4 regions of the Fusobacterium sp. IOR10 genome follow, and region 1 is predicted to be linked to each of the others. Evidence: riboswitches for the same ligand, from Rfam matches in the RefSeq annotation. Region 1 holds a riboswitch; each other region holds the start of a gene.

Region 1 (8,380 bases):
TTCTATTGTTAATGTCCTTCGTTCGCATCTCTTGCGGACAAGAAGTATAATACCACTTTCAGCAATTTATGTCAACTGTTTTTTATTTTTATTTTATAATTGTTCAAATTCTTCTTCATCAAAAGAAAGTATTATTTTTTTATTTTTTATTTCCAACTTTCTATATTTAACTCCTGCCATATCCAACATTCTTTTAGAAGCAATGTCTGAAGGTGTATCTTTATATTTTTCAGATAGAAAAATAATCTCTTTTATTCCACTTTGTATTATACTTTTGCTACATTCATTGCATGGAAATAATCCAACATAAATACTACAATTTTTTAAATTTTTAACACTATTTAAAATAGCATTTAATTCTGCATGACAAACAAAAGGATATTTTGTTTCTAAATATTCACCTTTTCTTTCCCAAGAAAAATTATCATCATCACATCCTTGAGGTAGTCCATTATATCCAACTCCTACAATTTTTTTATCAGAATTTACTATACATGCTCCTACTTGTGTACTTGGATCTTTACTTCTTTTTGCTGACAACAAAGCTATTCCCATAAAATATTGATCCCAACTTATATAGTCTTTTCTTTTCATTTAATTTCTCCTTTATAAATTATTTTATAATTTATAATACCCTTATTTTAAAAATTTTTCAAAGATTTATTTTAAATTTATAAAAATAAGAATACTATATAAAAAAGATGACTCCTATAAAACAAAGAAACCACCTTTTATAAATATTATTCAATTTAATTTTATTTTGCTATTTTTTCCTCTAAAACTTTCCCAACTCTAAATTTGACAACTTTTTTAGCTTTCACTTTCATTTTTTTACCTGTTTGAGGATTTCTAACTTCTCTTGCTGCTCTCTTCATTACTTCCCATTTTCCCCAACCAACAAAGCCTACTGTATTACCTTGTTCTAAATTATTAGATACTGTTTCTAAAAAAAGGTTTACTAATTTTTCTGCTTCTTTCTTTGTCATTTCACCTCTTAATGCAATACCATCTACAAATTCTTTTTTTGTCATGCTTAACCCCCTCCTGATTCTTTTGGATATTAGCTTCTACGTTACTTATTTATAGCTCATAATTTAATTTTTGTAAAGCTCTTTTCTTTATAAAGTTTGACTTAATTAAATCAAGAGTATATAATATGAACTGAATTGCTAGGGGAGCTTCGGCTGAAAAAAGATTCGTTCTTGACCCTTATAACCTGATCTAGATAGTACTAGCGTAGGGAAGCTGATTATATTTTATTTTTTGCTTATTTTTTTAATTTAAGCAACTATATTTATTAATTATGCTCTGTACTCTGTACAGAGCTTTTTTTTTACTTTTTTACAAGGAGGAATTATTATGACACAAATGGAATATGCAAAAAAAGGTATTTTTACAAAAGAAATGGAAATTGTATCAAAAGATGAACATATTGAAAAAGATAAACTTATCAAACTTATTTCTAATGGAAAGGTTGTTATACCGTGCAATGTGAATCATAAAAATATTTATCCTAGAGCTATTGGTAAATATATGAAAACTAAAATTAATGTTAATTTGGGAGTTTCTGAGGATTGTTGTAATTATGAAGAAGAACTTGAAAAAGCTAATAAAGCTATTGAATATGGAACTGATGCCATAATGGATTTAAGTACTTTTGGAGATACTAAAAATTTTAGAAAAAACTTAATTGCTAATTGTACTACAATGATTGGAACAGTTCCCATGTATGATGCTGTTGCTAAACTTGGAAAAAATATTAAAGATATGACAGTTGATGATCTTTTTGAAGTTGTTGAAGAGCACTGTAAAGATGGAATTGACTTTATTACTGTTCATGCTGGTCTTAATAAAATTTGTATAGAAAGATTAAAAAATAAAAAAAGAATGACTAAAATTGTGAGCAGAGGAGGATCAATTTTATTTCAATGGATGATACAAAATAATAAAGAAAATCCATTCTATGAATATTTTGATAGACTTCTTGAAATCTGTTATAAATATGACGTTACTCTAAGTTTAGGAGACGGACTTAGACCTGGTTCCATATATGACTCCACTGATGCACCTCAAATACAAGAATTAATTATTCTTGGAGAACTTACTAAAAGAGCTTGGGAAAAAAATGTTCAAATTATCATTGAAGGGCCTGGACATATTCCTATGCATGAAATTTCTACAAATATGCAATTGGAAAAGAAATTATGTCATGATGCTCCTTTTTATGTTTTAGGTCCTATTGTTACTGATATTGCTCCAGGTTATGATCATATTACTGCTGCTATAGGGGGAGCTATTGCTGCTCTTAATGGTGCTAATTTCTTATGTTATGTCACTCCTGCGGAACACTTAAGACTCCCTGATTTAAATGATATGAAAGAAGGAATTATGGCCTCTAAAATTGCAGGACATGCTGCTGATATTTCAAAAGGTATACCACAGGCTATAGAATGGGATTACAAAATGGGAGAATTTCGAGGAAATTTAGATTGGAAAGGAATGTTTAATAATTGTCTAGATAAAGAAAAAGCTCAAGAATATAGACAATCTTCTCAACCTATAGAAGAGGAAGTTTGTACTATGTGTGGAGATCTATGTCCAATGAAACGATGTAATGATATTATTTAATTTCACTTTATAAAAGATTATATATCATGGTGTTAGTATTTAATTTTTAATATTAGCACCATTATTTTTTTGCAAAAAAAAATTACTATATACAAATAGTAATCTAAAGTTATATATGGCTGGGATGGCTGGATTCGAACCAACGCATAACGGAGTCAAAGTCCGATGCCTTACCGCTTGGCGACATCCCAACAACAATAACTATGATATCATAATCTTTTTTTTTTGTCAATCCTTTCTTAAAAAAAATTTAAACATTCTCTTATTCTGCAATTTCTTCTTTTATTTCTAGCTCTTTAACTTCGTTATATTTTTCAATAACAGAATCTGTTATTTCTTTTCTTAAATCCAAAGTTATTGGATGAGCAACATCTTTGTATTCTCCATCTGGCATTTTTCTAGAAGGCATAGCTACAAACATACCCTTTTGACCATCAATAACCTTTAGCCCATGAATAACAAAACTTCCATCAAATGTTAAATCTGCGTAAGCTTTTAATTTAGCATCAGTATCTCCTTTAACTATTCTTAACCTTACATCTGTAATTTTCATTTCAATGCACCATCCTTTTTTATGTAGTATTAACTGTTATAAAAAATTGCATATATATATATTGCAATCTCCTATTTTCTCTTTTAGTTCCTTAATACATATCTTTTTATCATTTGGAAGTAACAAATAATAACAACTACCACTACCTGACATAGAGAAAGTATATTTTTTTATACAATTGATTTTTTCTCTAAAATTTATAATATCCTTATTTTGCTCCAATAGTGATTGTTCTAATACATTTTCATTATATTGATTAATATCATTTAATTTATTGTTTTTCAAACTTTCAATCAAAGTTTTTATATTTGCTTTTTTGGGGTTTTCTAATTTATTATATAGTTTATAGGCTTCTTTTGTTGAAACTCCAAAATTAGGCTTAATTAATAATATTTTGCACTGAAGATTATTTTTTATTTCTATTAATTCTTCACCAATTCCTTGAACTCTACAGGGAATATTTTTTATAAAAAATGGAATATCTGCCCCAATATTTTTTGATAAATCTATCATTTCTTCCTCTGATAAAATACACTTATAGTATTTATTTAACTCCTTAAGAAAAAAAGCTCCATTGGAACTTCCTCCTCCTAAACCAGCTTGACTTGGGATTTTTTTTTCTAAATAAATTTCTATTTCTTCTTTATCTAATCTAGTTATTTCATAAAATTTATTATAAACTTTATAAATAATATTACTTTCATTTGTGGGAATACTATCTATATTACATTTTATTTTTAATTTTCCTTTTTTACCTTTAAATTCTATATCCATTCTGTCTGAAAGTGAAATTGGAAGCATAATCATATCTAATTTGTGATATCCATTGGAATATTTTCCTAAAATATTTAATCCAATATTTATTTTTGCATTACTATAAACAGATACCATTGATTAATTCTCCTTACTTTCTATTTTTAAATCTTTAACTTCTAAAATTTTTGCTAAATCTCCACTTCTGTCTTTAGTTACATTTCCTAAAGGAACCTCTAGTATCTGAAATTTAAAAAATTTATCATAATATTCTAATTCTAAAATATCATTTACTTTTACTTTTGTTCCAGATTTAGCTACTCTTCCATTTATTTTAGCTTTTCCGCTGTCAACAACTACTTTGGCAACAGGCCTTCTTTTTATGATTCTACTTATTTTTAAAAATTTATCTAATCTCATGTTCTCTCCTTTATATTAGGTATACCTTATTTTTACAATAAGTCAATAGCTTATTTTAAAATTTTGATTTTTCCCATAATTTTTCCATTACTTTTAAATCTGAATCTTTTATATTACAATTATCTTCAATGTAATTAAATCTTTTTTCAAATTTATCATTTGATTTTCTCATTATCGTATCTATATTCAATCCACAGTGTCTTGCATAATTTGTCAATGAAAACAACAAATCCCCAATCTCTTCTTCTAAATTTTCTGTATCTTTATTTTTTATTGCTAGTTTTACTTCTTCAATCTCCTCTTGTACCTTAAAAAAAACATCTTCTTTATTTTCCCAATCAAATCCATATATACTTACCTTTTCTTGAATTTTTTGAGCTCTTAATAAAGGTGGCAAATGTTTTGGTATTCCATCTAAAATATATTTTCTTTCTTTAATTTCTTTTTCTGTATTTTTTATTACTTCCCAATTTTTTATAACATCTTCCTCACTTATTGATTCTGCTTTTTTAAATATATGAGGATGTCTTCTTATTAGTTTATTGTTTATTCCTTGAACTACATCTTTTATATTGAATTCTTCCTTTTCATCTGAAATTTTTGCTTGAAAAACAATATGTAATAAAAGGTCTCCCAGTTCACCTTTTAAATTGTCTCCCCCAATATCCATTGCCTCCAATACTTCATAAACTTCTTCTAAGAAATCACCCTTTAAGCTTTCTCTCGTTTGTTTCATATCCCAAGGACACCCATTCTTTCCCCTTAAAATATCCATAATTTCTATTAGCCTATCAAATTCTTTCAATTTTTTCCTCCTCATATTCTTTAAAAAATTCTCTAATATTCTTTGAATATTTTATAGAATCATTTCCATATAATTCACATTTACCAGCTTTAATCATTGATAAAATATTATTAAAATTAATTTTTTTATTATCAAACTTTATAACATATATGCCTTTTTTTTCTTCTTTTATTTCTATTATTCCTATTTTTTTAGCTCTAATTTTGATATTAATATTTTCAAATAATTTTATAACTGGAGCTGGTACAACACCAAATCTATCTCTGATTTCATTTAAGACTTCTTTACTATCAGTTAAAGTTTTTATTTTACTAATTCTTTTATAAATATTTATTTTTTCATATTCTTTTATATAAGTTTTAGGTATAAATCCTGTTTCTTTAAAATCAACTATAATTTCTTGATTTTCTTCATAGTTTCCTTTTAGATTTGAAATTTCTTCATTTAATAATTTTAAATATAAATTAAATCCAAAACTCTCAATTGCCCCATGCTGTTTTTCTCCTAAAATTTCTCCTGCTCCTCTTATATTCATATCTTCTAAAGATAATTCAAAGCCTCCACCAACTCCTTTTATCTTTTCTATACTTTCTTTCCTCAATAGGGTTTTTTTATTATATTTTTTTTCTTTATCTTCAATTAGATAACAGTAGGCTTGTCTATTTCCTCTGCCAACTCTTCCCCTTAGCTGATATATTTGAGATAAACCTAATTTTTCTATTCCCTCTATTATAATAGTATTTGCATTTTCTATATCTATCCCATTTTCTATGATAGTTGTTGTTAATAAAACATCTATATCTCCACTTTCAAAATCATGAATTATATTTTTTATTTGCTCTGGTTGCATTTTTCCATGAATGGATTTTATTTTTATAAAATCAGGTAAGATATTTTTCAATTCTTCTAATTTGTAATTCATTTTATTAATTGAATTATAAACATAAAAAACCTGCCCTTCTCTAGATATTTCCTTAAGAACTATCTCTTTTATATTCTTTTTATTTTTGTCTATAAACATATTTTGTATTGGTTTTCTGTTTACAGGGGGAGTCTTTATTATTGAAATATCCCTTATACCTAAAAGAGATAAATTCAATGTTCTAGGAATTGGAGTGGCTGTTAGAGTTAAAATATCAGTATTTTCTTTAATTAGTTTTAATTTTTCTTTAGCTTTCACACCAAATTTTTGTTCTTCATCAACTATAATTAATCCTAAATCATTAAATTTAACATCTGCTGATAATAACCTATGGGTTCCAATTATTACATCAACCCCTTTTATATATATTTTTTTTAATATTTCTTGCTGCTCTTTCTTTGTTTTAACTCTGCTCATTAATGAAATATTTATTGGATAATTATAAAATCTTTCTTTGAAACGTTCGTAGTGTTGCTCTGCTAATACAGTTGTTGGAGCTAATATCAAAACTTGCTTCTCGTCAGTAACACATTTAAATGTGGCTCTCATAGCAACCTCAGTCTTACCAAAACCAACATCTCCACAAATAACTCTGTCCATAACCAATGTAGATTCCATATCCTTTTTAGTCATATTTATTGCTTCTAGCTGATCTTTAGTTTCTGTATATGGGAATAATTCTTCAAACTCTTCTTGCCAAACTGTATCTTTTGAAAAAGCATAACCTAATGCTGTTTTTCTTTTAGCTTGAATGTTTATAATTTCCTTTGCAAATTTCTTTATTTCTTCTTCTAATTTTAATCTTTTTCTCTTAAATCCTTTTCTTCCTAGGTTATATATTTCTGGAGTTTTCCCTAGTTCCGATATATATTTTTCTATTTTATTTAAATTTTCTATAGGAACGTATAGCTTATCTTCCCCTGCATATTGAATCATTAAATAATCTTTTCCCTTTATTATTTCTATTCCTAAATATTTTCCCACTCCATAATTTTCATGAATAATAAAATCATTTTCTCTTATTTGGTTGATATTATCATATTTTAAGGATTTTTTTATTTTAATCTCTTTCTTTACTCTAATTCCTTTTATTTCCCTGTCTGTTAATACTAATGTATCCCTATAATAAAAACCTTCAAAATGAGGGTAATCTTTTATTACTATATTTTTATAATTTTTGAATATGTCATCGTATCTCTTTTTTTCATTTGATAATATTATTATCTTATTATTTTTCCCTTCTTGTTTTATTTTATCAATATTATTATATTCTTTTATATCATCAATATCTAATCTCTTACTTTTTATTTTCTCAGATTTTTCAAGAATTTTCTCATAAATTTTTCTATAATACATTTCTTTGTCTCTATTTTTAAGAATAAAGTTTTCTAGTTTATAATCTAATATTTCTAAATTTTCCAAATAAAAATTAATTTTTTTGTTATTCAGTTGCTCTAATATTTCTAAAAAATTATATTCTTTTTCTTTATTTTTGTCTATATACATATCTATAGAATCAACATTATCAATACTTTTTTGGGTGTTAGTATCAAAATATGTTAATCTATCTATTTCATCCCCAAAACTTTCTATTCTTATGGGATCTTCTTTACTTAAAGAATAAATATCTAATATATCCCCTCTAATAGAATATTCAAGTGGTTTTTCAATTAAATAAGTTTTTTTATACCCATTTTCTATTAATTTTGTCTCTAACATTTTAAAGTTTATATTATCTCCTATTTTTAGAGAAATTAACTCTTCACTGAGAAAAAAATTAGATAATAAAAATTTTAATGATACTAAAACTATATAATTTTCTTCTTTTTTTAATAACTCTAAAAAATTATATTTTTTTCTATATTCATCATTTTCATTTTCAATATCGTCTATTTTCAAAATTTTACCATGATACCAATCTATAATTGTATTGTAATAATCATTTATATCTTTATTAGAAGAGCATAAAAAAATTGTTCCTCCTTTTAGTTGGGATAAAAAAAATGGAACAGAACCTCTGTATAAATTTTTTAATTCTATTTCTTTAAACAATGACTATTCACCTCGATTATTTATATTAATTTATTAAATTATATCACATATTAAATTCTTATGTTTTATTTGTATATGGTCAATAATATTTTATAATTTCTTTTTATATTTTTATATTTTTATATTTAGTGTATAATGTATTGATTATATTATAGATTAATGGAGAGTATTATTTATGCAAATTAAACTAGCTTTTGAAAATATCTTATCAGAACTTGATAGAGAAAAAAAATATATTAATGAAGAA
Region 2 (8,380 bases), on a different contig from region 1:
TTTTTCCTTTGAAACTTGTGAAAGAAAATAAGCTTGATCCTTGCTTAAGTCATCACCAATTTTAAGAGTTCCATCATTAATATTACTATAATGTCCAGTTGCCATAAAGTCAGCACCTTTTTCTAAGCAAAAATCAATTAATGCACCCATTTTTATATATTTATTACAAACCATACAAGGGTTAGGAGTTCTTCCATTATTATATTCATTAACAAAGTAATTAATTACCTTGTCAGAAAATTCTTCACTAATATCTAATATGTAATGCTTAATTCCCAAATCATCACAAACTTTTCTAGCATCTTCATCAACATCATTTTCAGTAGTTTTCATAGTAACTCCAAAAATGTTAAAACCTTTTTCTTTTAGGAGATATGCAGTTACAGAACTGTCAACTCCTCCACTCATTGCCACAGCAATAGTAGTATTTTTATTTAAGTTTTCTAATATATTCATAACCTACCTTCTATTTAAATAAAATATATCCTAGAGATACTATTCCAAAAGTTAGAATAATAAAACTAGAAATTTTAGACAATTTAACAAGTAATTCATCATTAATAAACCTTTTAAAATAAATTATTATTTGTACAGTTAAAAACCAAGAGACAGAACCACTGATTCCAATACCAAGAGCAAGTAAAAAATAATTATCAGAATCTCCAACTACACTTAAAAGAGTATAGATGAAAACAATAGTTACAATACCTGCAACATTTAAAAGAGAAAGTAATAACCCGTAAAAAAAATTTTGAATGTAACCATAGTTACAATCATAATTATCTGGTTTTTTAATAACAACATCAGTATTCAATTTTTTAATTCCCAAGGCAACAAGACAAATTCCAACTAGCCCTTTAAAGATAATTTCATATCTCAAAATGAAGACTTCAGCCTGATTTATAAAGAAAAAAGCAAGCAATCCATATATAACATCAGAAGTTACCATTCCTATGGCAGTAGTATATCCTTCTTTTTTTCCTCCTATTAAGGTTTTTTCCATACAATAAAAACCAACAGGACCAAAGGGAAGAGATAGAATTATTCCAGTTATAACACCCTTAAAAAAAGTAATGTTCACTATTCCACATCCTTAAAATTTATAAAGTTATAATTTTTTCCCACAATTATGACAATATGTATCTTTAGGATCAACCTTAGCTCCACAGTTATAACAAATAGAGCCATTGTTAATTATTCCTTCAACATCATCATAATAAACATTTTTAGTTTTTAAAATATTTTTAATTGATTCATTTTTGAGTTTGTAAATACTATTACATCGACTACAAACAATAAAATATTTTTTTGAAAATTTAAATAACGGTATAAAAAATAAAGAAAAATAATTAGCTCTCTCGATTAATTTAGCATTTTCATTAGTACAATTAACACATTTAAATTTAACATTTTCAATTATATTTTCTTTGTTTCCAAATCCCATAAGGAAAAACATAAGCCCCTCCAAGTAGTTTTAACTAATCAGTATTTAATTTTAATACAGAAACAAATGCTTCTTGAGGTATTTCCACATTTCCTATTTGTTTCATTCTTTTTTTACCTGCTTTCTGTTTTGAAAGTAGTTTTTTCTTTCTAGAAATATCTCCTCCATAACATTTAGCAATTACATTTTTTCTATAAGCTTTAATAGTTTCCCTAGCTATAATTTTAGCACCAAAAGCAGCTTGAATTGGAATTTCAAATTGTTGTCTAGGAATAACGTCTTTTAATTTATCACAAATTGCTCTACCTTTTAAAACAGCGTTATCTTTATGTGCTATAAATGAAAAGGCGTCTACAACTTCTCCAGAAACTAGAATATCAACTTTCACAAGTTCTCCAACTCTGTATTCAATTAATTCATATTCAAAGGAAGCATAACCTTTAGTTTTAGATTTTAATTTATCATAGAAATCCAAAACAATTTCAGCAAGGGGTAATTCATAGGTAATCATAGCCCTTGTTTCATCTATAAAGCTCATTCCAATATAAACTCCACGTTTTTCTTGACAAAGTTCCATAACTGGCCCAACATAATCTTTTGGTACAATTATATTACCTTTAATAAATGGTTCTTCTACTATGAATTTCCCTTGTCCTGCTTCTGGGAATTCACAAGGATTATCAATTATATAAGTTGGTTTTCCTTCTTTAGTTATTCTATACTCAACTGATGGTGAAGTTGATATTAAGTCAATATTATATTCTCTTCTAAGTCTTTCAACTATGATTTCCATATGTAAAAGTCCTAGGAATCCACATCTAAATCCAAAACCTAAGGCAAGGGATGTTTCAGGAACAAAATTTAAAGAGGCATCATTTAATTGCAATTTTTCCAATGAATCTCTTAAATCTCCGTAATCATCAGTTGATAATGGATATACTCCAGCGAAAACCATTGATTGAGCAGGTCTAAATCCTTGAAGAGGTTCTTCACATGGCCTCTTAGAATGGGTAACAGTATCTCCAACTCTAGAATCTTTAATAGTTTTTAATCCAGTTATAATATATCCAACTGAACCACTTGATAATTCTCCAGTTGATTTCATTACAGGGGAGAATATTCCACATTCAAGGATTTCAACTTCTTTTTTTGTGGACCAAATTTTAACTTTATCTCCCTTTTTAATTGTTCCATCTTCAACTTTTACATAGGTTATAACTCCCCTGTAGTCGTCAAATTTAGAATCAAAGATAAGGGCTCTTAAAGGAGCTTCCTCATCATAACTAGGAGCTGGAATTCTCTCAACTATAGCTTCTAAAAGTTCAGGTATTCCAAGATTTATTTTAGCAGATGCTAAAATGGCGTTGTCAGCAGGAAGACCAATAATGTCTTCAATTTCATTTTTAACTTTTTCTGGATCTGCTGCAGGTAAGTCTATTTTGTTAATAACAGGTATGATTTCAAGATCATTTTCCAAAGCTAAATATACATTTGCTAAGGTTTGAGCTTCTACACCTTGAGCAGCATCAACAACAAGAAGTGCTCCTTCACATGCAGATAAAGATCTAGATACTTCATAAATAAAGTCAACATGACCAGGTGTGTCTATAAGGTTTAATTCATATTGATTTCCATCTTTAGCTGTATATAGTAATGTAACTGCTTGTGCTTTTATTGTAATTCCTTTTTCTCTTTCTAGTTCCATAGAATCTAAAAGCTGGGATTTCATATCTCTCCCACTAACTGTGTGGGTTAATTCCATAAGTCTATCAGCTATAGTAGATTTTCCATGATCTATGTGAGCGATTATCGAAAAGTTTCTTTTAAATTTTTGTAACACTTGAACCTCCAAAAATAAATAATATAGTATATATTATTATAGAAGAAAATAGCGAAAAAAGCAATAAATACTTAATTAAAAGGCCCAATTGCCCTTAATAAATATATTTTCTTTTTTCATATTTTTAGCTATTCCCAAAATATTTAAATCATCTGTTCCAAACATGAAATCAACATGTGTTAAAGAATCATTAACACCATTTTTTTCCATTGTTTCAGAATCCATTTTATCCCCATCTTGTATACAACTAGGATAAGCTTGTCCAATTGCCAAATGACAAGATGCATTTTCGTCAAATAAGGTATTATAAAATAGAATATTTGAATTTGAAATAGGAGAATCAAAAGGCACAAGTGCAATTTCTCCTAGATATTTAGAACCTTCATCTGTATTAATAAGACTTTCTAAAGCTTCTTTCCCGTGAGCTGCTTTAAAATCTATAATTTTTCCATCTTTAAACGTAATGGAAAAGTCTTCAATTAAAGTTCCTCCATAATTTAATGGTTTTGAAGCATAAACAATACCATTTACTCCGTATTTATGAGGAAGAGAAAAAACTTCTTCAGTTGGAATATTGGCCACAAATTCAATATTGTTTTTTGTAACATCCTTACCAGAAGCCCAAATATGATTTTTAGGCATTTGTACAGTTAAATTAGTTCCTAAAGAATTTGTGATAATAAGTTTTTCAAATTGTTTATTATTTAAATAATCCATTTTTTCTTTTAAAGTATCCAAATGTTTTTTCCAAGTTTCTATAGGATCAGGAGTATCAGCCTTTACAGAATAAATAATAGCATCCCATAATTTTTGAACTGCCTTTTCTTCACTACAGTTTTCAAATATTTTTTTAGCCCAAGATTTAGTTGGAACAGATAAAATATTCCATTGTATTTCATTTCCCATAACTTTATCATAGTATGGCTTAAATTTAATGTTTCTAGTTTTTTGAGAAATAGCAATTTTTTCAGAATCAATTCCCTTTAAAAGTTCAGGATCATTTGCAGCAATACTTAAAAAAGCAGCTCCTTTATTTGCATAGGACATAAGAGATTCAAGTTGCCAATCAGGAATATTTTCAAATAACAGTTTATCCTTATAAATAAAATCCATTTTCTTACAAAAATCATCTGACCAATGTACAATAACTTCACTAGCTCCAATTTCATAAGCTTTTTCAACTAATTTTCTAGTGAAATCAGCTGTTTCCACAGGGGACATAATTACTAAACATTGATTTTTTTGTAAATTAATTCCAATTTTTAAAGCAAGTTCAACATAGTTTTCTAAAAATTCTTTATTCAAATTAATTACCTCCAAAAAGTAAATTATAAATCTATAGTAATTTTATCATAAAAAACTTTAAAATAACACAAGTTCTTAAACAAAATTAATTAACCAGGTGATACTGTAATAGTACAATTTATCTTGTTAATCTTGATAAGATTAGAAAAGTGTGTTATAGTTTATTTGTTATGTAATACTACTAGGGGAGCGAGAGCTGAGAATTACCCTTAATTACCTGTTCTAGATAATACTAGCGAAGGGAAGTGGTTAAGCTTTATATCATTTTCTTTTACTGACTATTTAAGTAAATTAAGAAAATGATTTTTTTATTTTAGGGGGAAATATGTTATTTACAGAGGAATTATATTCACATGTTGAGAAAATATGGGCAAGTTATTACGAGCATCCATTTGTGGATGAACTTGGAAGTGGAAAATTAGATAAGGAAAAATTTAAATATTATATGATACAAGATTATTTGTACTTATTAGATTATGCAAAGGTATTTTCACTTGGAGCTATAAAAAGTGATGATGAGGAAACTATGGCTAAATTTTCTAGTTTAGCAGAGGGGACTCTTCATACTGAAATGTCAACTCATAGAAAATATATGGAAAAATTAGGAATAACAAAGGAAGAAATTGAAAATTCAAAACCAGCATTGGCAAATTTATCTTACACTCACTATATGCTAGCAGTTTCTTATTCTGGTGGAATAATAGAAATAGCAGTTTCTGTTTTAGCATGTCTTTGGAGTTATGAATGTATAGGAAGACATCTTTATGAAAAATATGGTTTGCAGGATAATTTTTACAAAGAATGGATAGAGTCATATATTTCAGATGAGTATCATAATTTAACTCTTTGGCTTCTTGAATTAGTTAATAAGTACGGAGAAGGAATAGGAATAAAAAGAAAAGAAAAATTAATTGAAATATTTATAAATACAAGTAGATTTGAATATTTATTTTGGGATATGGCTTATAAAATAGAAGATTAGAGGAGATTATAATGAAGGTTTTAGAATTAGATGAAGTTTCCTTTTCATATGAAGAAGAGGAAGAGCTTATAAAAAAAATATCATTTTCATTAAGTAAAAATGAATTCTTATCAATTATAGGAAGCAGTGGTTGTGGAAAGTCAACTATAATAAAAATTATAGGGGGAATAGAAAAAGAAACAAGTGGGAAGATAAAAAGTTTAAAAACTGCATATATGCCACAAAAAGATTTACTTTTACCATGGAGAACAGTAATTGATAACATACTTTTACCTATAGAATTAAACAAAACATCTATAAGTGAAGGGAGAAAAAAAGGAAAATTTTATTTGGAAAAACTTCATTTAAAGGAATATGAAAACAAGTTACCTCAAGATCTTTCTGGAGGAATGAGGCAAAGGGTATCATTTATAAGAACCCTTTTAACTGAAGCAGATATATTGTTATTAGATGAACCTTTTTCTGCTCTAGATGCAATAACTAAAGGAAAGTTACAAAAATGGTTGTTAGAAACTTTAAGTGAATTTAACAAAAGTGTTATTTTTATAACCCACGATATAAATGAAGCTCTATATTTATCAGATAGAATACTAGTTTGTCAAAATAGACCTCTTGATTCATTTATAGAATATAAATTACCAAAGGTAAAAGATGAAAAATTTATAATAGAAACTAAGAAAAAAATATTGTCAAATATAGGAGGGGAAGAGGAATGAGAAAACCTTCATTAGCATTTTACTCTTCAAGTATATTTTTTATAGCCTGGGAGGTATTTGCAAGATATTTAAATTTAAAATTTGTTTTACCTTGGCCAACTGCTGTTTTAAAAAGAATGTGGGAATTAAGAGTTCCTTTATTTAAATATCATATGTTTGCAACTTTAAAAATAGCTGGAGTATCAATTATTTTATCCTTTGCTTTGGGGATATTTTTAGCAGTAATCATGGATAGGAGTAAAAAGGTTGAAGAGGCTATATATCCAATAATAGTTACAACTCAAACTATACCAACACCTGCAATAGCACCTATATTTATTCTTTGGTTTGGATATAGTATTTGGAGTAAAGTATTGGTAGCTGTATTAATTGCTTTTTTTCCAGTTACAATTAATTTACATGATGGGTTGAAATCAACAAAAAAAGATTATATAGAACTTTTCAAAAGTATGCATGCAAGGGAATGGGATATATTTTGGAAATTAAAAGTTCCATCAACTATACCATATTTTTTCTCATCTCTAAAAATGGCAATTCCTTTAGTTTTAATAGGAGCAGCAATTGGAGAATGGTTAGGAGCAACAGCAGGACTTGGATATTTCAGTAAAAGAATGATGACACAACTAGATGGAGCAGGGGTTTTTGCACCAATAGTTTTAATTTCAATTATAGCTGTATCCTTTGTTAATTTAATTTCTTATTTGGAAAAGAAATTTTTAAAGTGGAGGGGAAATTAATTATGAAATTTAAGCATTTATTAATTATTTTATTAATTGTCATTTTTTCAGGTTGTGGAAATAAATCCAGTGAAAATAAAGGGATTGATAACTTAGAAACTATAGATTTAGTTTTAGATTGGTATCCAACATCTTCAAGTGTTCCAATATACGTAGCTTTAAAAAAGGGATACTATAAGGAAGAGGGAATAAAATTAAATATTCATCTTCCTTCAGGTGTTTCAGATCCTTTAGCTTTAGTAGCTGCAAAAAAGGCTGATTTAGGTTATTATTATATTCATAATACAATTATATCAATTGTAAATGATAATATACCAGTTAAGGCTATAGCTACTACTTTACAGGGATCAGTTAATACGGTAATGTCTTTAAAGGAAAGTAATATAACTCGTCCAAAGGATTTAGAAGGAAAAACAATTGGATATTCAGGTGGACCTTTATCAGAAAAAATGATATTTACAATGATGACAGCAGATGGTGGAGATCCTAAAAAAGTAAAATTAATAGATGTAGGTTTTGAATTATTAACATCTCTAATGACTAAAAAAGTTGACGCTATATTTGGAGGACTTGTAACCCATGAGGTTCCTCTTCTAGAAGAAAAAGGCTATAAAGTTAATTATTTTTTCCCAAGGGATTTTGGAGTTCCTGAATACCCAGAAACATTAATAATTGCAAATAATGAGTTAATAGAAAAAAGAGGAGATATTTATAGTAAATTTTTAAAGGCAACAAGAAAAGGTTTTGAATATGCAAAGGGCAATCCAGAGGAGGCTGTTCAAATTCTTTTGTCTAACCAAGCAGCAGATCAATTTCCTTTAAATGAAAATGTAGAAAGAATTGCAACGAAAAAATATATTGAAATTATGGAAAAATTTGGACCATTTTTATCAATAGACAAGGAAGTTTTTCAAAAAAATGTTGATTGGTTATATGAGAAAGGGTTTATAAAAAGAAAAGAAAAACTTGAAAATTTATATAAAAGCTTGATTAATTAAGAAAAAGATAATAAAATAGAAAAAGGGGAGAGGGCAAGTGAAAAAAATTAAATTATTAGTATTGTGTATGTTAATATTTATTGTTGGGTGTGGGAGCAAAAAAGTTAAGGAAAAAGAATTGACAAATGTTTCCATAGTTTTGGATTGGTATCCAAATGCTATTCATAGTTTGTTTTACGTTGCAATGGAAAAGGGTTATTTTGAAGATGAAGGAATTAAATTAGATATAAAATATCCTGCTAATGTGTCAGATCCAATAGCATTACCAGCAGCTGGAAAAGCTGATTTTGGATTATTTTATCCTCAACAAATGATAATGGCAAAAACTCAAGAAGATATTCCAATAGTTGCAATTGGA
Region 3 (8,380 bases), on a different contig from region 1:
TATTCTTTTTTATCAAAAGCCTCAACAATAATATCACAATCATTAAAAAATGTTTTAATATTGTTTCTATCAAATTTAATAACTTTAAAATCAAAATTTCCTTTAGAATTTATAGATTTTAAGTTTTTAGCTAATGTTTCACTTTTAAAAAGTCCAATTTGATTTTCAAAGAAAAATTGACGATTTAAATTAGAAGATTCAATTCTATCAAAATCTCCAAATTTAAGGTAAGTCACACCACTTCTAACTAAATGAGATGCCACATTAGATCCAATTCCTCCACAGCCAGCTATTCCTATAATCATAATATTTGTTGCCAATCTTTATAAATAGGTTGATATCCATAATTTTTAATAGCTTCAATAGTTTCCTCTGCAGAACGAGTATCACTTATTTCAAATTGGCAGGTAGATTTATCCTTTTCAGTATACCCTCCAACATCAGTTTTAGAACCAGCAGAAAGTTTAGTTATACCAAGGTTCATAAGATGATCTCTAAAGTCAGCAACTTCTCTAGTGGAAATATTAATATCAGCTTTTACTTGGAATAATCTAAATGCCATTAAAAATTGTACAAATGTAACATCATCAAGGGGATAACTTGGCTGAAATCCTCCTTCAGCAGGATTTATTCTAGGTAGAGAAATAGAAAAAGCAGTATTTATATATTTATCAGTTAAATATTTTAAATGTAGCCCAGCTAAGAAGGCTTCTTTTTTTATTTCACTAAGACCAAATAATGGGCCCATTCCAACAGTTCTAAGTCCAGCTTTAGCACCTCTTTCTGGAGTATCTAAACGAAAATGATAATCTTTTTTCTTTCCACTTATATGAACTTGATCATAAATTTCTTCATTATAAGTTTCTTGATACACTGTTAATCCATCAAGTCCGATTTCTTTCAATTCTTTGTACTCTTCTTCTTCAAGTGGCATAACCTCTATAGAAACAGAGTCAAAGTATTTTTTTAAAACCCTAATAGCATCTTTTAAATAATCCATTGTATCAATTTCTTTAGCTTCTCCAGTTAATAGAAGTATATGATCAATACCAGTTTTAGCTATTTCTTTAGCTTCTTCTTCTATTTGTTCAATGTTTTGATGTTTTCTAATTATATGATTTTTTTTAGAAAAACCACAATAAGCACAATTATTAGTACAAAAATTAGAAATATAAATAGGTATATATAAAGATATTACATTTCCAAAATATTGTTGTTTTATTAGATTAGCCTTAACAGCCATTTTTTCAAGATGATTTTTAGCAATTGGAGATAAAAGATTAAGAAGATCAAATTCATCTAAATTATCTTTGTGAATACTTTCAATAACATTCTCATCAGTTACATTGGAAAAATAATTTTCAAAATCAAAATTTTGCCATTTTTCTAAAACAGAATAAAATCCCATTATTTATCACCTCTAAATAAGAAATCTGTTAAAGGAGAGGAAGCATTTGCAAATTTAGAAGTTTTAGCAAGTTTAGCAAGATAAGCCATTCTTCCAGCCTTAACAGCCATAGCAAAGGCCTCTCCCATTTTAACAGGATCCTCAGCAGTTGATATGGCAGTATTTACTAAAACAGCGTCAACACCCATCTCCATAGCTTCAGCAGCTTGGGAAGGAGCACCTATTCCAGCATCAATAATAACTGGTATTTTTTTGTTTTCATTAATCATTTCTAGTAATGGCTTAGTTAATAGTCCTCTATTGGAACCTATTGGAGAACCTAAAGGCATAACAGCAGCAGCCCCAGCTTCTTCTAGTTTTTTTGCAGCTATTAAATCAGGAACAATGTAAGGAAGAACAATAAATCCTTCTTTAGCTAATACTTTAGTTGCTTTAATAGTTTCTTCATTATCAGGCATTAAGTACTTCATGTCATTAATTATTTCTATTTTTATAAAGTCTCCACATCCAGCTTCCCTAGCTATTCTAGCTATTTTAATAGCTTCTTCAGCATTTCTGGCTCCAGAAGTATTTGGAAGTAATGTTACTTCTTTTGGAATATAGTTCAATATATTTTCCTTTGGATCAGAAAAATTAACTCTTCTAAGAGCCATAGTAATAATATTAGATTCACTTGCATTTAGCATTGGAGCAATAGTATTTTTATCAGCAAACTTACCTGTTCCAGTTAAAAGCCTACTTTGAAACTCATGTCCTTTTAAAATTAAATTATCCATTTTAATCTCCTTAAGTATATAGTTTTATTTTTCAATATATTAAAATAATTTATTATTATCCTCCAGAAACGAAAGATAAAACTTCAATATTATCATTTTCTTTTATTATAGTTTTATGCCAATTTTCTTTTTTTATAATAAGGTCATTAATTAGAATTACAGCTCCAGATAAATTTATATTTTTTTCTTTTGAGATTTTTTTTATAAAATTATCAGCAAAAATTTCTTTTTCTAATATTTCATTAGATCCATTAAGTATAATATTCACAGTTTCCTCCTTAAAAAATTTAATAAAAAAAGCTCTAACTTATTAGTTAGAGCTTTTTTTATTATCTGTAAAAAATTAACCATTAATATAACTTAATAATTGTTTTGGAGTTTAAAAAAGTTCTCCTAAAAAAGGTTAATTTATTTACTTCCCTTCGCCAGCATTATCTGGTTCAAGTAATAAGAGTCGAGATTAGATCTCCTCTCAGCCTGTTAAGGCTCCCCTAGTAAGTTATTTTATATTTATTTGTTTAATACGTTGTGATTATACATCTATATAATTTTTCTGTCAAGTGTAAGAATTAAAGTTTTAATAAAAAACTAGAATTTAAACTCAGCAGATATAGCAACAGCTTGTACAGTTTTACTGAAAATAGTTCCAGTACCACTGTTTGAATAATCTGTACTAGCTTGGTCAGTTTTATAATCAACATAAGAATATGTTAATGTGTAGGTTCTATTTTCCACAGGGGAATATTGAATACCAACTCCATATAAGTTAGCATCAAGGGCAAAATCAGTATCCTTGTAAGTGTCTTCATTAGCTCCAGTATCTGTGTATTGGTACCCTGCCATTAAAACAACTTTTTCATTTAATTTATAATCTATTCCAAAAGAAATTTCATATCCATTATCATAATTATCATAAGCTCCATCTCTGTTAGCTTCTTTTATAAAATAATAATTTCCACTTGTAAGTAAAGTAATTTTATCATTTAACTCATATGACAGCCCAAGAGACATAGTAGCTGGTAAATTTCTTCTTTCCTTATCAGTCCATTCACTAATTACTTTTTGGCTTAATAAAGTTCCTACGATTTTAGCAGAGTTACCTTCATCAACAGGATCTAAAGTAGCTGTTAATCCATCTCTTCCTTTTTCAGATTTAAAATATAGTTCCACTTCAGATTCATATTTAAACCCAATATTTAATTTATCAGTTGCCTTATAGTCAAATCCAAGAACTCCCCCAACTCCATAGGCTGTTCTTTCAGCATCAAGCTGAACTTGAAGATTTTGAGTATCTGAAGAATTCCCATCTAATGCAAAGTTGTAGTTAGCAGTACAATCTAAATTTCTTGTGGCATAAATAAATCTAATAGCTCCTCCAACACTGAATTTAGGAGTCAACTTCTGAGCTATACCAAAATTTGTGTTAATATAGTATGAAGATCCAACAGTTTCAGGACTGTCCAAATAAGTTATAGCAGCACTAGGATGAGCATCATCTTTAAAATAACCAATTCCTTTAGCGGCAGAGATTTGAACTGCCTCTCCAAGTACTTCAAATGCAGTAAGACCTCCCTCATATTTTAATGCTCCTCCACCAGCTGCAACTCCTGAATGGATGAAGTAAGATCTATCCCCTTTCTTAGATACATACTGAACAGAAGGAACCAAAGCAGAAGGGTGATCACTTTCGTGGGTACCTCCATTTGCAATAGTTGGATAATTAGTTTCCATTTTGTAATTTTTAAATACTGTTTGTGAATTAATCTTAAAATAAGTTCCGTCTTCCATAAATACAGTACCAGCTGGATTATAAAAAGCAGCTGAAGTTCCAATTTTACCAATCATAGAAGGATGCGCGAAATACTCAGCGTCTTGTTCTGCAAGGTAGTCAATACTTCCAGCATAAGCAGTAGCAGATGCCAGTATTGACAAAAGTATAAGTGATTTTTTCATAATAAATTTCTCCCCATATATTACTTGTTTATTTTTATTGATTTGTTAAAACAAAGCGCCTCTTTTAAAATAACATTTCCGTTTTCCTTTAGTTCATGTTCAATCATTTCATATGTAGGATCATAGAATCCAGAACAAATGAGACAGGCAAAGCCATGAACATACCACCAACCTTTTTTTAACATCCATTCAATTGTTTCATCTTCAAGAAAATTGTAGCTGCTTCCTTCTTTAAAGCCTTTAAAAACTAGGCCCTTTAACTCTTCAACTAGTTCATCTAAAAAATTCTTAGATAAATTTTCTCTCATGAATATTGCTCTAAAAAGTGCCTTTTCTTCCTTTGCAAACAAGCAAATTCCAATACCTATATTCAAAAGACTTAAATCAGTATAATTAATAGCCACTTTATCAAAAAGTTTATTTTTCGCAACTTTAGATAATTGATTTTTTAATACTGTCATAGATCCAAAATTAGAATAAATAGATATAGTGGAAGAATTTAGTTTTGCAGCTATATTCCTAGCTGTAACACTTTTCATTCCTTCTGTTATTAAAATGTTGTAGGCAACATTTAAAATTTTATCTTTTGAAAATTTTAAAGTTCGAGCCATAAAAACCTCCGTTATTATATCATAACACTATTATGAAATAAGATTATCTATATTTTTACAAATACATAAAAATTATACTTCATAAGACCTTAAAAATCAATATTAAATTAATAAAAATATATGGGGATATATAACATTTTTTTAAAATAAGATAACAAAATGTTAAATTAATCTTTAAAATAATTATTTTCTATTAAGAATTTTTTAGCAACATCTTCTGGTTTTTCATGTAATTCATCAACTTGATAGTTTAAGCTTGTCATAACTTCATCAGTTAAAGCTTTAGATAAATTTGTTAAAGCTCCTTTGATTTCAGGATATTGTTCATAAACATCATCCCTTAATATAGGCATAGCATAATAAGGTGGGAAGAAATGTTTATCATCTTTTAGAGAAATTAAGTCATATTTTTTAAGTAAACCATCAGTGGCAAAAGCATCAGCAACATCAGTATTTTTATTTCCTAAAGCAATATATTTTGCAGAGTCATCTAGAGCTTTAGTATCTTTAACATTAAAATTATATTTTTCCATAAGTCCAGGTAATCCATCTTCTCTATTTAAAAATTCAAAAGAAGCACCGAAAACTAATTTATGTGAAACTTTAGCAAGATCACTAATTGTTGCTAAATTATATTTTTGAGCAGTTTCTTTTGTTACTGCCATTACATAAGTATTATTAAAACTCATTTGTGGTAATACTGTTATGTTATATTCTGATTTTAATTCTTTTTTTACAATGTTATAAACCTTTTCAACATCACTAATTGGTTTATGTTTTAAAATATCAACAAATGCAGAACCACTATATTCCATATACATATCAATTTCTTTTTCATTTAAAGCTGAGAAACAAACTTGAGTACCACCAAGATGAGTTTTACGTGTAACAGTAATATCTGTATTTTCTTCAATCATGTCAGCAGCTAAATTACTAAGAATAATTTGTTCAGTATAATCCTTTGAACCAATAGTTATATTCCTGTCTCCAACTTTTTCCTTTGATAAACCTGTGTAGACAAAAGAAAATACAACTAATAAAAGTGAGAATAATAAAATGATTTTTGCAAACATTCTATTTTTACGTTTTTTGTAAACATTAGATTTTTGTAAACTAATAGGAGTAACTAATTTTTCCACAAGAGCAGCTAGGGCATCAATAGTTAAAGCTAGCAAACATGCAGGTATAGCTCCAGATAAAATTTGCAAATTGTTAACAGTTCTGATTCCAGAGAAAACTAAATATCCAAGTCCACCAGCACCAATAAAAGCAGCAATTGTCATAAGACCAACTGCAGTTACAGCTGAAATTCTAACTCCACCCATTATAACTGGAAGAGCTAGAGGAATTTGAATTTTTGTTAAAATTTGAAATTTAGTAAGTCCTATTCCCTTTGCAGCTTCAATAGTTTGAGGGTTTATATTGTCAATTCCAATATAGGTATTTTTTATAATTGGAAGCAGAGAATATAGAATAACTGCTACAATTGCAGGTAAACTACCAATTCCAAGAAAAGGAATCATAAAACCAAGTAGGGCCATACTAGGAATTGCTTGCATAACATTAGAAGCTCCAAGTACAGGTTTACTTAATCTTTTTACATAGGTTACAAGAATTCCAAGGGGAACTCCAATTAAAACAGCAAGTCCAACAGAAACTAAAGTAAGCTTTAAATGCTCAACTAATAGTGATAAAATTTGTAAGTGATTTTCCATCATATATGTAATTAAATTCATATTATTCGACCTCCATATCTAAATATTGTTGACTTAATGTGGTAACTAAACTACTTTTTGTAAGAAGCCCTTTTAAAATTGAGTTTTCATCAACAACTGGAATAGTTGATATACGATTATCATTGACAATTTTTAAAGTATTAATGATATTCTCTTCAGGGGATAATGTAATATAATCAGTTTCCATTAATGCTGGAATTTCAGAAATACGTTTTGATTTATTTTCCTCTTTTCTAAGTTGACTAGCTTTAACAATTCCTTTTAATTTCCTAGTTGGTAAATCTATAATAAGAATCCTATCAATTTTACGAGATCTCATTGTTTCAAGACAACTAATAATTCTAGAATCAATAGAAGCTACAACTGGATGATCAATCATTATATCTTTTACTTTGATAAATTCAGGTGAAGCCCAAATTCTATTTTTTCCTACAAAATTTTCAACATATTCATCTGCTGGATTTTTTAAGATATTTTCAGGGGTATCATATTGCAAAATTTTACCATTCTTCATAATGCAAATTCTATCTGAAATTTTAATAGCTTCGTCCATATCATGAGTAACAAAAACAATTGTTTTTGTTAATTTAGATTGTAGTTCTATTAATTCATCTTGTAAATCTGATCTTGTAAGAGGATCTAAGGCAGAAAAAGGCTCATCCATTAAAATAATTTCAGGGTCTGTAGCAAAGGCTCTAGCAACTCCTATTCTTTGTTGTTGACCACCACTTAATTCAGTTGGATATCTGTCCAAAAATTTTCCTGGTTCAAGTCCAATCATAGACATTAAATTAAGGGTATTGGCATTTAAAATCTCAGGATCTGTCTTTTCAATTTTAGAAATAAGCTCAATATTTTGTCTAACAGTCATATGAGGGAAAAGTCCAGTTTGTTGTATTACGTAACCAATATTTCTACGTAATTTTATCACATTTTGTTTTCTTATATTATTGTCTTTTATAAGAATTGTTCCACTTGTAGGCTCAATAAGTCTATTAACCATTTTTAGAAGAGTTGTTTTACCGCAACCACTTTCACCGATTATGGTAACTAGCTCTCCTTCCTCTATTTTAAGATTAAGATCTTTAAGAACAGCAACATTTTTAAAACGTTTTGATATATTTTTAAATTCAATCATAATAGTCCTCCTTGTGAATAAAAAGTTAAATATATGCATAGCATATCTTATATTATACCATTATTTATTAAAAAAATCAACTTGGACACTTTATTTTGCAAGGGAATAGAGGGGATTAAGAGAAAAATAAATGTAAATTTTATATGCGAAAATAGAGAATAAAATGTTGACAAAAATGGTTAAATTTGTTATTATTTTATGTGGTTAGCACTCCTTGATGACGAGTGCTAATAGGAGGATGAAAAATGCTTAATGATAGAGAGAAATTAGTATTAAATGCTATTATAGATTTTTATTTGAGATTTGGAGAAACAATAGGATCTAGGACTTTGGTAAAAAAATATAATATAGGATTGTCTTCTGCTACAATTAGAAATGTTATGTCTGATTTGGAGGATAGTAAGTTTATAGTTAAGACGCATTCTTCTTCTGGAAGAATACCTACAGATTTAGGTTATAAATATTATTTAAATGAACTTTTAAAAATAGAAAAATTGTCAAGAGAAGAGAAAGTTAAAATAAATAATGAATATGAAAGAAAAGTAAATGCTATAGATGTAATATTACAACAAACATCAGCTCTTCTTTCTCAATTAACTAACTGTGCTTCTGTTGTTATAGAACCAGTTCATAGAAAAGAAAATATAACTAAAATAGAACTTGTACATATTGATGATTTCTTAGTATTAGCAATAACAGTTACAGAAGATAGGAATGTAAGTACAAAGAAAATTCAATTGGATCATCCTATTTCAAAA
Region 4 (8,380 bases), on a different contig from region 1:
ATTTGTGGGAGTTTATTTCTTATTTGGATTACTTACAACAGGTTATGTTACAGGTGCACTATCAACAGTTGGATGGCCAGTTTTGCTTGGATATTTAATGGTTATTTTAGATAAAATATCCACACAAATGAGTTTTATTAGAACTGTATATTTGAAAAATATTGTGGAAGATTCATCAGAAATCGTTCCTACCCTTGCCCTTGGATTAAGTATGGATCATTTTGTTTCAATTACTTGTGCTATTTTAAGTGGTGTTGTTTGGAATCTTTGGGGACCACAATATATATTTTATTTTGCAGCTCTCATCTCCCTTGGAAATGTTTATATAGCCTATAAAGTAAAATTATAAAATATAAGTTTAAATTTAACCTTTCTATTTAGTGAAGATATAATTCATTAAATAGAAAGGTTTTTATTTATCTTTATTTTATATAAAAGTTTTAAAATATAGTTGACAAGTTAACTGTTTTAGAATATAATCTAGTTGATTAGTTAACTATATTAAGGAGGGTGATAATGAGTGGAATTATGAATGATCCAGTAGGTAAAGAAATTAATGAATTAAGAAGAGATATGAGAAGATTTTTATATTATCATTTGGATAAATATTCCTTAGGAGATAGTCAATTTGAAATATTGATTGAAGTATATAATGAAAAAGGAATATCTCAAGAACAACTGAGTAAAATCAGAAAAGTTGATAAAGCAGCTACAACAAATGCAGTAAAAAGACTTATGGAAAATGACTATATTTATAGGGAAAGAGATCCTGTGGACAAAAGGGCATATAAGCTTTATTGTACTAAAAAAGGGATTGATTTTATCCCGAAACTTAAAGAAATATTAAAGTTAGAAGATTTCATTATTAATAAAGGAATTTCATTAGATGAAATGAAAATATTTAGAACAGTATTAAAAAAGATAGGATCAAATATTGATAATTATTTTAAAGAGGAGAAGTTAATAAAATGAATGTACTAGAAAGATTAGAAACAGAAAAGATTTCAAAGCTATTAATTGAATTTTCAATTCCAGCTATTGTAGGAATGATTGTATTTGCTCTATACAATATAGTAGACAGGATATTTATTGGAAAAGGAATTGGAGCCTATGCTATGGCAGGTTTAAGTATTTGTTTTCCAATATTTATTATTTATATAGCATTTGGAATGTTAATAGGCCAGGGTGGAGGAAGTGTTCTTTCTATTAAATTAGGGGAGCACGATTATAAGGGAGCTCAAAAAGCTCTTGGAAATACCTTTACACTTTTTATATTGGTAAGTCTATTCCTTTCAATTTTTGGGTATATTTATATTGATAAAATACTTTTAATATTTGGAGCCAGTGAAGTAACCCTTCCCTATGCAAAGGAATATATTTTTGTAATTAATAACTTAGTAATTTTTAATTTTATGTCAATGGGAATTAGTAATCTTGTTAGAGCAGAGGGAAATGCTAAATTTGCCATGCAAACTATGATATTAGGTGCTATTACAAATATTATATTAGATCCCATTTTTATTTTTTATTTTCATATGGGAATTAAAGGAGCTGCTTATGCAACAATAGTTTCAAATATGATAGTGAGTTTAATTAATACATATTATTTTACATTTGGTAAAAAATGTCATGTTAGGTTGAGAAGGGAAGATCTTATTTTAGATATGGAAACTGTTAAAATGATATTATCTATTGGTATATCTCCATTTTCATTGCAATTAACAACAAGTTTAGCTACAGTACTTTGTAATAAAGAACTCCTTCTTCAGGGGGGAGATTTTGCTGTTGGAGCAATGGGAATAATAAATAGTATATATATGTTTCTAAGTATGGTAATTGCAGGTATAAGCACAGGTAGTCAACCTATACTAGGATATAATTTTGGTGCTAAAAAATATAATAGGGTACTTAAAACTTTTAAAATATCTATAATTGCAGCTGTTAGTCTAGGATTTTTTTTAATGGTATGCATTTTTATTGTTCCTAGTATTTTTATAAATTTATTCAATGATGGAAATCAAGAAATATTGAAAATTGGAATTAATGGAATAAGAATATACTTTTTATTAATACCTTTAAATTGTTTTTATATAGTTGGATCAAACTATTTTCAATCTATAAATAAGGCTAATAAATCTTTATTTTTAAATCTTTTAAGACAAATTTTTCTAGTTATTCCATTATTATTAATACTTCCACATTATTTTGGTATTAGCGGTATTTGGATGATATTTCCCATAAGTGATCTCATTGTATTTGCAGTAACAGTGATATTTTTAAAAAGACATATGACAAAAATGAGAAGATTAAATTATGCAAGTTTAGCTTAAAGATTGTCCATATTTCCTATATTTTTTAGGTTGTTGTATGAAAAATAAAATAATAATTATTCTTTAAAATTTAAATTATATATGATAAAATACCCTTTTAAAGTTACAGAGGAGGAATAAAATTAAATCATATAAAGAAATTGTTGAAATAATTTATAATAAGTTAACTATATGGAGAAACTTTACTTTAGTGGAGCTTCTATATGTTATAGCTATAGTAATAATGATTCCACTAGGTTTTTTAATATTTAAATTAGCAGTGGAAGGAAAATTAACATGGGGACACGTACTATGGATTAATCTATTGTTTGGTTAAAATATTTTAAAATTAGTGTAAGATATTGACTTATATATTACTTTGTAGTAATATGAGTAGTATTAAATTTAATGAAATTAAGAATATTTGGGGAGCTGCTAAAAGCATGCTGAGATTGGAATGTATTAGTTCAAAACTCTTAGAACCTGATGTAGGTAATTCTACCGTAGGGATTATAGACGATTAATCGTAGTTTTATATTTTATATTGCAAAGATTAGGTCATAACCCTATAGGTTATGACTTTTTTTATTTACATTGATTTTTAGAGGGACAAATATTCTTAATAAAATATATAACTAAAACTAGGAGGAAGAACAGTTGAATTTAAAATGTGGAATAAGTGATGTTGTTGGTGCTAGAATAGGAGTTTATCCTATGCAAGATAATTTTGTAGAGGTAATTTTAGGTGCCTTGAAAGAAACTGATAAAACAGGACTTTATGTTGTAACAGACGATTTAGGAACAATAATACAAGGAAAAAGGGAACGTGTTTTTGCCTATGTAAAGGAAGTATTTTTACGTACAGCCCATGCAGGGGAACATGTAGTTGCAAATGTTTTATTTTCAGTGGGATGTCCAGGAGATGTACCAGAAGATTTTGATTTTGATGCAAAGGCAAAATCTGTGGAACTTCCAATGGAAGATATGCCAATTGCTTGTGCTTGGTCACTATATCCCCTTGGAAGCAAAGAATATTTTCAAGTAATTGTGGAAGAAGTTGAAAAGGCTATGGAAATGTCCAAAGTGGAAGTTGAAAGTTATCATTATTGTACAAGATTAGATGGAAAAGCAAGGGATATATTTAACTTACTTGAAACATCCTTTGAAGGGGTATCAAAAAGAATTCACCATACAATTATCCATGCAACATTTTCAAAGGGAAGCCCATCAAAAACAAAGGAAAAAATTCATATATAATTATAGGGGGAAGAAAATGATTAAAAAATTAGGTTGGACATTGAAGGATATTATAGTTTTATGTGTACTTGGAGTTGCTTTTGGAGCTATGTATTTGGGAGGAGTAACTATTTGGGCATTTGCCAATGCAGCTTTTGGTCCTATTGGTCTTGATATAGTGTATGGAATTTGGTTTACAGCATCTATTACAGGGGCATATATAATTCGTAAACCAGGAGTTGCCCTTGGTACAGAATTAATGGCAGCATTAGGTGAAGTTATATTAGGTACACCATCTGGTATTATGGTATTTATTGGTGCAGCAATTCAAGGACTTGGATGTGAAGCAGTTTTTGCTGCAACTGGTTGGAAAAAATATTCAACACCTGTTTTAGTTTTAGCAGGTATGGGTGCCAGTGTAACAAGTTTTATTTATAATTATTTTGCCTATGGATATTCAAAATTTGCCTTTGTAATGTTAGCTAGTATGTTAGCAGTACGTTTAGTGTCAGGTGCTGTACTTTCTGGTTTGCTTGGTAAATGGATTGGTGATGGTCTTGCAGCTACAGGTGCCTTGTCTTCATTCCCATTAGGTCGTGAAAGAGCTAAAAAGAGAGTTAATGGATAATGGCAAAGGTAAAGGTTTTAAATCTATCAGTTGAAATTAATGAAAAATTTATTTTGAAAAATATTAATATGGAATTTGATACAAGGGATAGAATTTTAATTTTAGGAGAAAGTGGTAGTGGTAAATCCACTCTCCTTCTATCTCTTATGGGAATTATTCAAAGATTTAACAACGCTTGTGTAAAGGGAAATATATTTATAGATGGTGTGTCTGTTAAGGATATGAAAATATCCAAAGTAGCTAGAATTTTTGGAATAGTATTTCAAAATCCTGAAAGTCAGTTCTGTTCCCTTTATCCAAAGGATGAGGTAGCTTTTTCTTTGGAGAATCAATGTATGGATCCTTTACTAATGCCTAGTATAATAGAAAAATCATTGGAAGCATTTGATTTTCCAAAGGAAAAAGAAAATCAACTTATTAATACCCTTTCTGGAGGAGAACAGCAACGTCTTGCACTTTCTTCAATTGGTGCTGTGGATTCTCAAATGTTTTTATTAGATGAACCAACTGCAAACTTGGATCCAAAGGGTAGAGAGCAAGTGGTGAAATCTGCTAAGAAAGCTGGGGAAGAGGGAAAGGGATTAATAGTTGTAGAACATAATTTGGAAAATTGGATTCCATTTTTAGATCAGTTAATTGTTATTGATGGAAATGGTGAAATATTTTGTGATGGAAATATTCGTGAGATGTTTTATGAGCATAGTGATTTGTTAATGAAAAAAGGAATATGGTGCCCCTATAGTATTAGAGTATATGGAAAATTAAGAGAAATGGGATATAATTTTAAAAATGTCCCTTGTAATATTCAAGAGTTGAAAAATGAAAGAATCCCTGAAAATTTATTGAGAAAGGTAATGGATGTTTCTTGTAAACTCTCTGATAAATTAAAAATAAATAGAGGAAATCCAATACTTAAAGTGGAAAAATTATCTGCTGGATACAAAAAAAATAAAAGGGTATTAAAGGAAATAGATTTAACTGTAAATGAAGGGGATTTTTTTGCTTTAGTTGGTGGAAATGGTAGTGGTAAATCAACTTTATCAAAGGTTATATTAAAACTGGCCAATATTTTTAGTGGAGATATTTTTCTTTGTGGAAGAAAATTATCCTCATATAAGGAACAAGAACTTTATGATTTAATTGGTTATGTATTTCAAAATCCTGAACATCAATTTTTAGAAGATACAGTGTGGTCAGAAATTGCCTATAGTATGGATCAAGTTACCAGGGATAAAAATATTAGAAATAAAGAAGTAAATAGACTGTTAGAAGATTTTCATCTTAAAAATTATGAAATGAACAATCCTTTCAGTCTTTCTGGAGGACAAAAAAGAAGACTTTCTGTTGCAACTATGCTTGTGGGAGAAAGGAAAATGTTAATACTAGATGAACCTACTTTTGGACAAGATGAAAGAAATACTAAAATGTTAATGGAAAAACTTGTTAAATTAAATGAACAGGGTATGACAATATTTATGATAACCCATGATTTAGATTTGGTAGATTCCTATGCAAACAATACTGCTGTGTTATATAACGGGGAAATTTTATATAGTGGTGACACTGAAAATCTATGGAATGAAGGGGAAATAATTAAAAAAAGCGGTCTTGATTTTCCCTATAGAGTTAAACTTTTAAATGAGGTGAGTCTTTCATGAATATGAAAAAATTTAATCCCTGTGCAAAACTTCTTGCTAATTTAATTGTTGTACTAGCATCTTTAATGGTTTTTGATCCATATACAATGGGTATGCTATTTAGTTTTAGTTTTTTCTTTGCTATTATTACAAAATCATTTAATTCTAAGAATTTAAAAATGATTATTCCCCTTGTGTGTTTTGCCTTTGGAATGCTTTGGATGAATGGCTCCCTAGCAAGGGTTCAAAATCCAAAAATTATTGCAACTCTTTGGCATATAAACTTCACAGATAAGGGTCTTATTGTGGGAATGGTTTTATTTTTTAGAATTTTAACAATTGGAATTACTTCTATTTTATTTACTTGCAACACTGAGCCTGATGCTTTAATATTAAGCTTGATTAAAGAATTTAAACTAAATCCAGGAGTAGCTTATGGTATACTTACAGCTTTACGTTTTTTACCATCAATGGAATCTGATCTTGCTTTAATTAATGCAGCTCATAAAATCCGTAGTTCAAAGGGTAAAAAATGGTATAAGAAGAAAAATCCATGGTATAGAAATGCAATACCATTACTTGGAACAAATATTAGAAAGGCGGAAAGAGTTGCCATTGCAATGGAGTCTAGAGGTTTTCAAACAGATATGAAAAGAACATATTATCGTACTATTAATTGGTATAGAAGGGATACAATATTTGTTTTTGCTACTTTAATAGTGGTTGTTTCAATTATTGCTTTTTCTTATAATTTAGGTTGGTTAGTTGGTTTTAAACGTTGGCAAGGATTTTAAAAAGGAGGTCTTAATTAGTTTTTAAACTATAGACCTCCTTTAAATTTATATTATATTTTATTTTCTGTGATCAGGTAATATAAATGCAATAACTATAAGAACAATTCCTATTGCACCTGCAACAAACAATCCAGGAATATTAGGAAGTAAAGGAATGCTTCCCTTGGCATTGGTAACAGCTAGAGTCATTTTTCCTCCTAAATCATAAAATAAGAAAGTATCTTTAATTTTTCCATAAATAAGAGTTAGTGATAATGCTCCAACCATTCCTCCTAAAACAAAGAAAATAGCATCTTTTCTACCTTCACCAAGGGCAACTAATCCTGTTCCTGGGCAAAAACCAGATAGGGTCCAACCTAAACCCATAATACCTCCACCTATTATAACTCCAACATAGGATGATTTTATACTTAAATGTGATGGATCAATAACTCCAAATAGCATAAGCATAAATAATAGTAGATTACTAAGTCCAATAGCTAGAAGGATTGTTTTCATTAAATGAAAATCTTTTAGTCTAAGCATGTTTATAATTTTTTGTGGATTTGAAGCTCCAACTTTTTGAAGAATAAATCCAAATAAAAATCCAATTACAATAGCAAGTATTATAGCCATTCTTTATTACCTCCTTTGTATATGAATATAGCTGCAGGTATTGCAATGGCAAATGCTCCCAAAGCAAATAAATAGCCACTGACAGATGTTTGCATCATACCACTCATCATATGTCCACTGGTACATCCCCCAGCAAGTCGAGAACCAAATAGGGCTAGTATTCCACCTAAAAATGATCCTAAATATCTTTTTACACGGGATTTTCCAAATTTATCTTCCCAAACTTTAGGAAGGGATTTGTTTTCTTCTTTACTTTCTTTATCTTTTAATTTGCTAGCAGTAAAACCTCCTAGAATCATTGCAAATACAAATACATAACTATAATTTAAAGGTTCGGCAATACTTTTAGCATATTTTCCTCCGCTTTTATTTATATATGCATTAAAGCTAGAATAACCACTTTTAGCTCCTGAATCTTTAACTACTAATTCTTGAACTGAGTTCCATGCTACACCATCAAATATTACAAACTGTGTAGAAACACCAATTGGCTTTACTAGGGCCACAGCAACAATAAAAATAAGACCTAAAATTGTACCACTTAAAAACCAATGCCACTGTTTTTCTTTGATAAATTTTTTCATATTATCCTCCTTTTTATATTAATTTCTAGAAATAATTTGTTCTAATTTAACTTAATTTAATTATATAACTATATTTTTTTTAATTCAAGAGATTTTTAATTTTTTAAAAATACAAGGAATATATAAATTTACAGGCTATTAAAAGTAAAACTATTGAAAATATTTTTTTTAATTTTCCTTTATTGACATTTAAAGAAATTTTGCTTCCTAGTAATCCCCCAAGTAAAGCTGCTATTGCTAGAGTTAATCCAATTTTATAGTCTACATTTCCTTGAAGAGCGTGTCCAAAAAGTCCAAAAAGAGCTGTAAGAGCTACCATTACTGTTGAAGTTGCTATTGCTATTCCCATGGGAACTCCACAAAGTAGTACCATTATTGGTAGTTTAATTACTCCCCCTGTTATTCCTAATATACCTGAAATAATACCTATTAGAGCAGTACTTAATATAACCAGTGGAACATTTACCACATATTTATGCCCATTAAATTCCCTGTGCCAGTAATAGAATTTATTTTTTTCTAATTTTAAACCTCCATCTCTTTTTGGATTCATCATTTAAAATCCAGCTATTATTAA

Evidence for each region. A riboswitch is a leader RNA that binds a small molecule or an ion and turns the genes downstream of it on or off. The one in region 1 is predicted to bind thiamine pyrophosphate.
Region 2: linked by a shared signal. The riboswitch ahead of tenA (thiaminase II) and the one ahead of thiC (phosphomethylpyrimidine synthase ThiC) in region 1 are both predicted to bind thiamine pyrophosphate.
Region 3: linked by a shared signal. The riboswitch ahead of thiS (sulfur carrier protein ThiS) and the one ahead of thiC (phosphomethylpyrimidine synthase ThiC) in region 1 are both predicted to bind thiamine pyrophosphate.
Region 4: linked by a shared signal. The riboswitch ahead of GIL12_RS00740 (YkoF family thiamine/hydroxymethylpyrimidine-binding protein) and the one ahead of thiC (phosphomethylpyrimidine synthase ThiC) in region 1 are both predicted to bind thiamine pyrophosphate.

Annotation. Positions count from the first base shown of each region.
Region 1 is NZ_WJWY01000031.1:124-8,503, forward strand. It holds gene GIL12_RS08370 (dCMP deaminase family protein) at 94-594, opposite strand; gene GIL12_RS08375 (HU family DNA-binding protein) at 756-1,031, opposite strand; TPP riboswitch at 1,162-1,260, shown strand; gene thiC (phosphomethylpyrimidine synthase ThiC) at 1,354-2,628, shown strand; tRNA gene GIL12_RS08385 (tRNA-Gln) at 2,745-2,819, opposite strand; gene spoVG (septation regulator SpoVG) at 2,891-3,181, opposite strand; gene ispE (4-(cytidine 5'-diphospho)-2-C-methyl-D-erythritol kinase) at 3,218-4,072, opposite strand; gene GIL12_RS08400 (S4 domain-containing protein) at 4,076-4,354, opposite strand; gene mazG (nucleoside triphosphate pyrophosphohydrolase) at 4,410-5,159, opposite strand; gene GIL12_RS08410 (DEAD/DEAH box helicase) at 5,146-8,133, opposite strand; gene folE (GTP cyclohydrolase I FolE) at 8,309-8,380, shown strand, end outside.
Region 2 is NZ_WJWY01000012.1:50,289-58,668, forward strand. It holds gene mnmA (tRNA 2-thiouridine(34) synthase MnmA) at 1-456, opposite strand, end outside; gene GIL12_RS05030 (LysE family transporter) at 467-1,081, opposite strand; gene GIL12_RS05035 (zinc ribbon domain-containing protein) at 1,109-1,456, opposite strand; gene lepA (translation elongation factor 4) at 1,479-3,296, opposite strand; gene GIL12_RS05045 (aminopeptidase) at 3,360-4,589, opposite strand; TPP riboswitch at 4,763-4,850, shown strand; gene tenA (thiaminase II) at 4,915-5,571, shown strand; gene GIL12_RS05055 (ATP-binding cassette domain-containing protein) at 5,583-6,287, shown strand; gene GIL12_RS05060 (ABC transporter permease) at 6,284-7,024, shown strand; gene GIL12_RS05065 (ABC transporter substrate-binding protein) at 7,027-8,022, shown strand; gene GIL12_RS05070 (ABC transporter substrate-binding protein) at 8,060-8,380, shown strand, end outside.
Region 3 is NZ_WJWY01000018.1:24,672-33,051, forward strand. It holds gene thiF (sulfur carrier protein ThiS adenylyltransferase ThiF) at 1-305, opposite strand, end outside; gene thiH (2-iminoacetate synthase ThiH) at 302-1,408, opposite strand; gene GIL12_RS06405 (thiazole synthase) at 1,408-2,184, opposite strand; gene thiS (sulfur carrier protein ThiS) at 2,240-2,452, opposite strand; TPP riboswitch at 2,585-2,687, opposite strand; gene GIL12_RS06415 (OmpP1/FadL family transporter) at 2,773-4,137, opposite strand; gene GIL12_RS06420 (TetR/AcrR family transcriptional regulator) at 4,158-4,748, opposite strand; gene GIL12_RS06425 (glycine betaine ABC transporter substrate-binding protein) at 4,916-6,484, opposite strand; gene GIL12_RS06430 (ABC transporter ATP-binding protein) at 6,486-7,622, opposite strand; gene hrcA (heat-inducible transcriptional repressor HrcA) at 7,868-8,380, shown strand, end outside.
Region 4 is NZ_WJWY01000002.1:39,336-47,715, forward strand. It holds gene GIL12_RS00725 (MFS transporter) at 1-349, shown strand, start outside; gene GIL12_RS00730 (MarR family winged helix-turn-helix transcriptional regulator) at 517-972, shown strand; gene GIL12_RS00735 (MATE family efflux transporter) at 969-2,330, shown strand; TPP riboswitch at 2,725-2,837, shown strand; gene GIL12_RS00740 (YkoF family thiamine/hydroxymethylpyrimidine-binding protein) at 2,967-3,566, shown strand; gene GIL12_RS00745 (ECF transporter S component) at 3,583-4,173, shown strand; gene GIL12_RS00750 (ABC transporter ATP-binding protein) at 4,173-5,831, shown strand; gene GIL12_RS00755 (energy-coupling factor transporter transmembrane protein EcfT) at 5,828-6,604, shown strand; gene GIL12_RS00760 (DUF6691 family protein) at 6,662-7,219, opposite strand; gene GIL12_RS00765 (YeeE/YedE thiosulfate transporter family protein) at 7,210-7,803, opposite strand; partial or broken gene GIL12_RS10085 (sulfite exporter TauE/SafE family protein) at 7,907-8,380, opposite strand, start outside.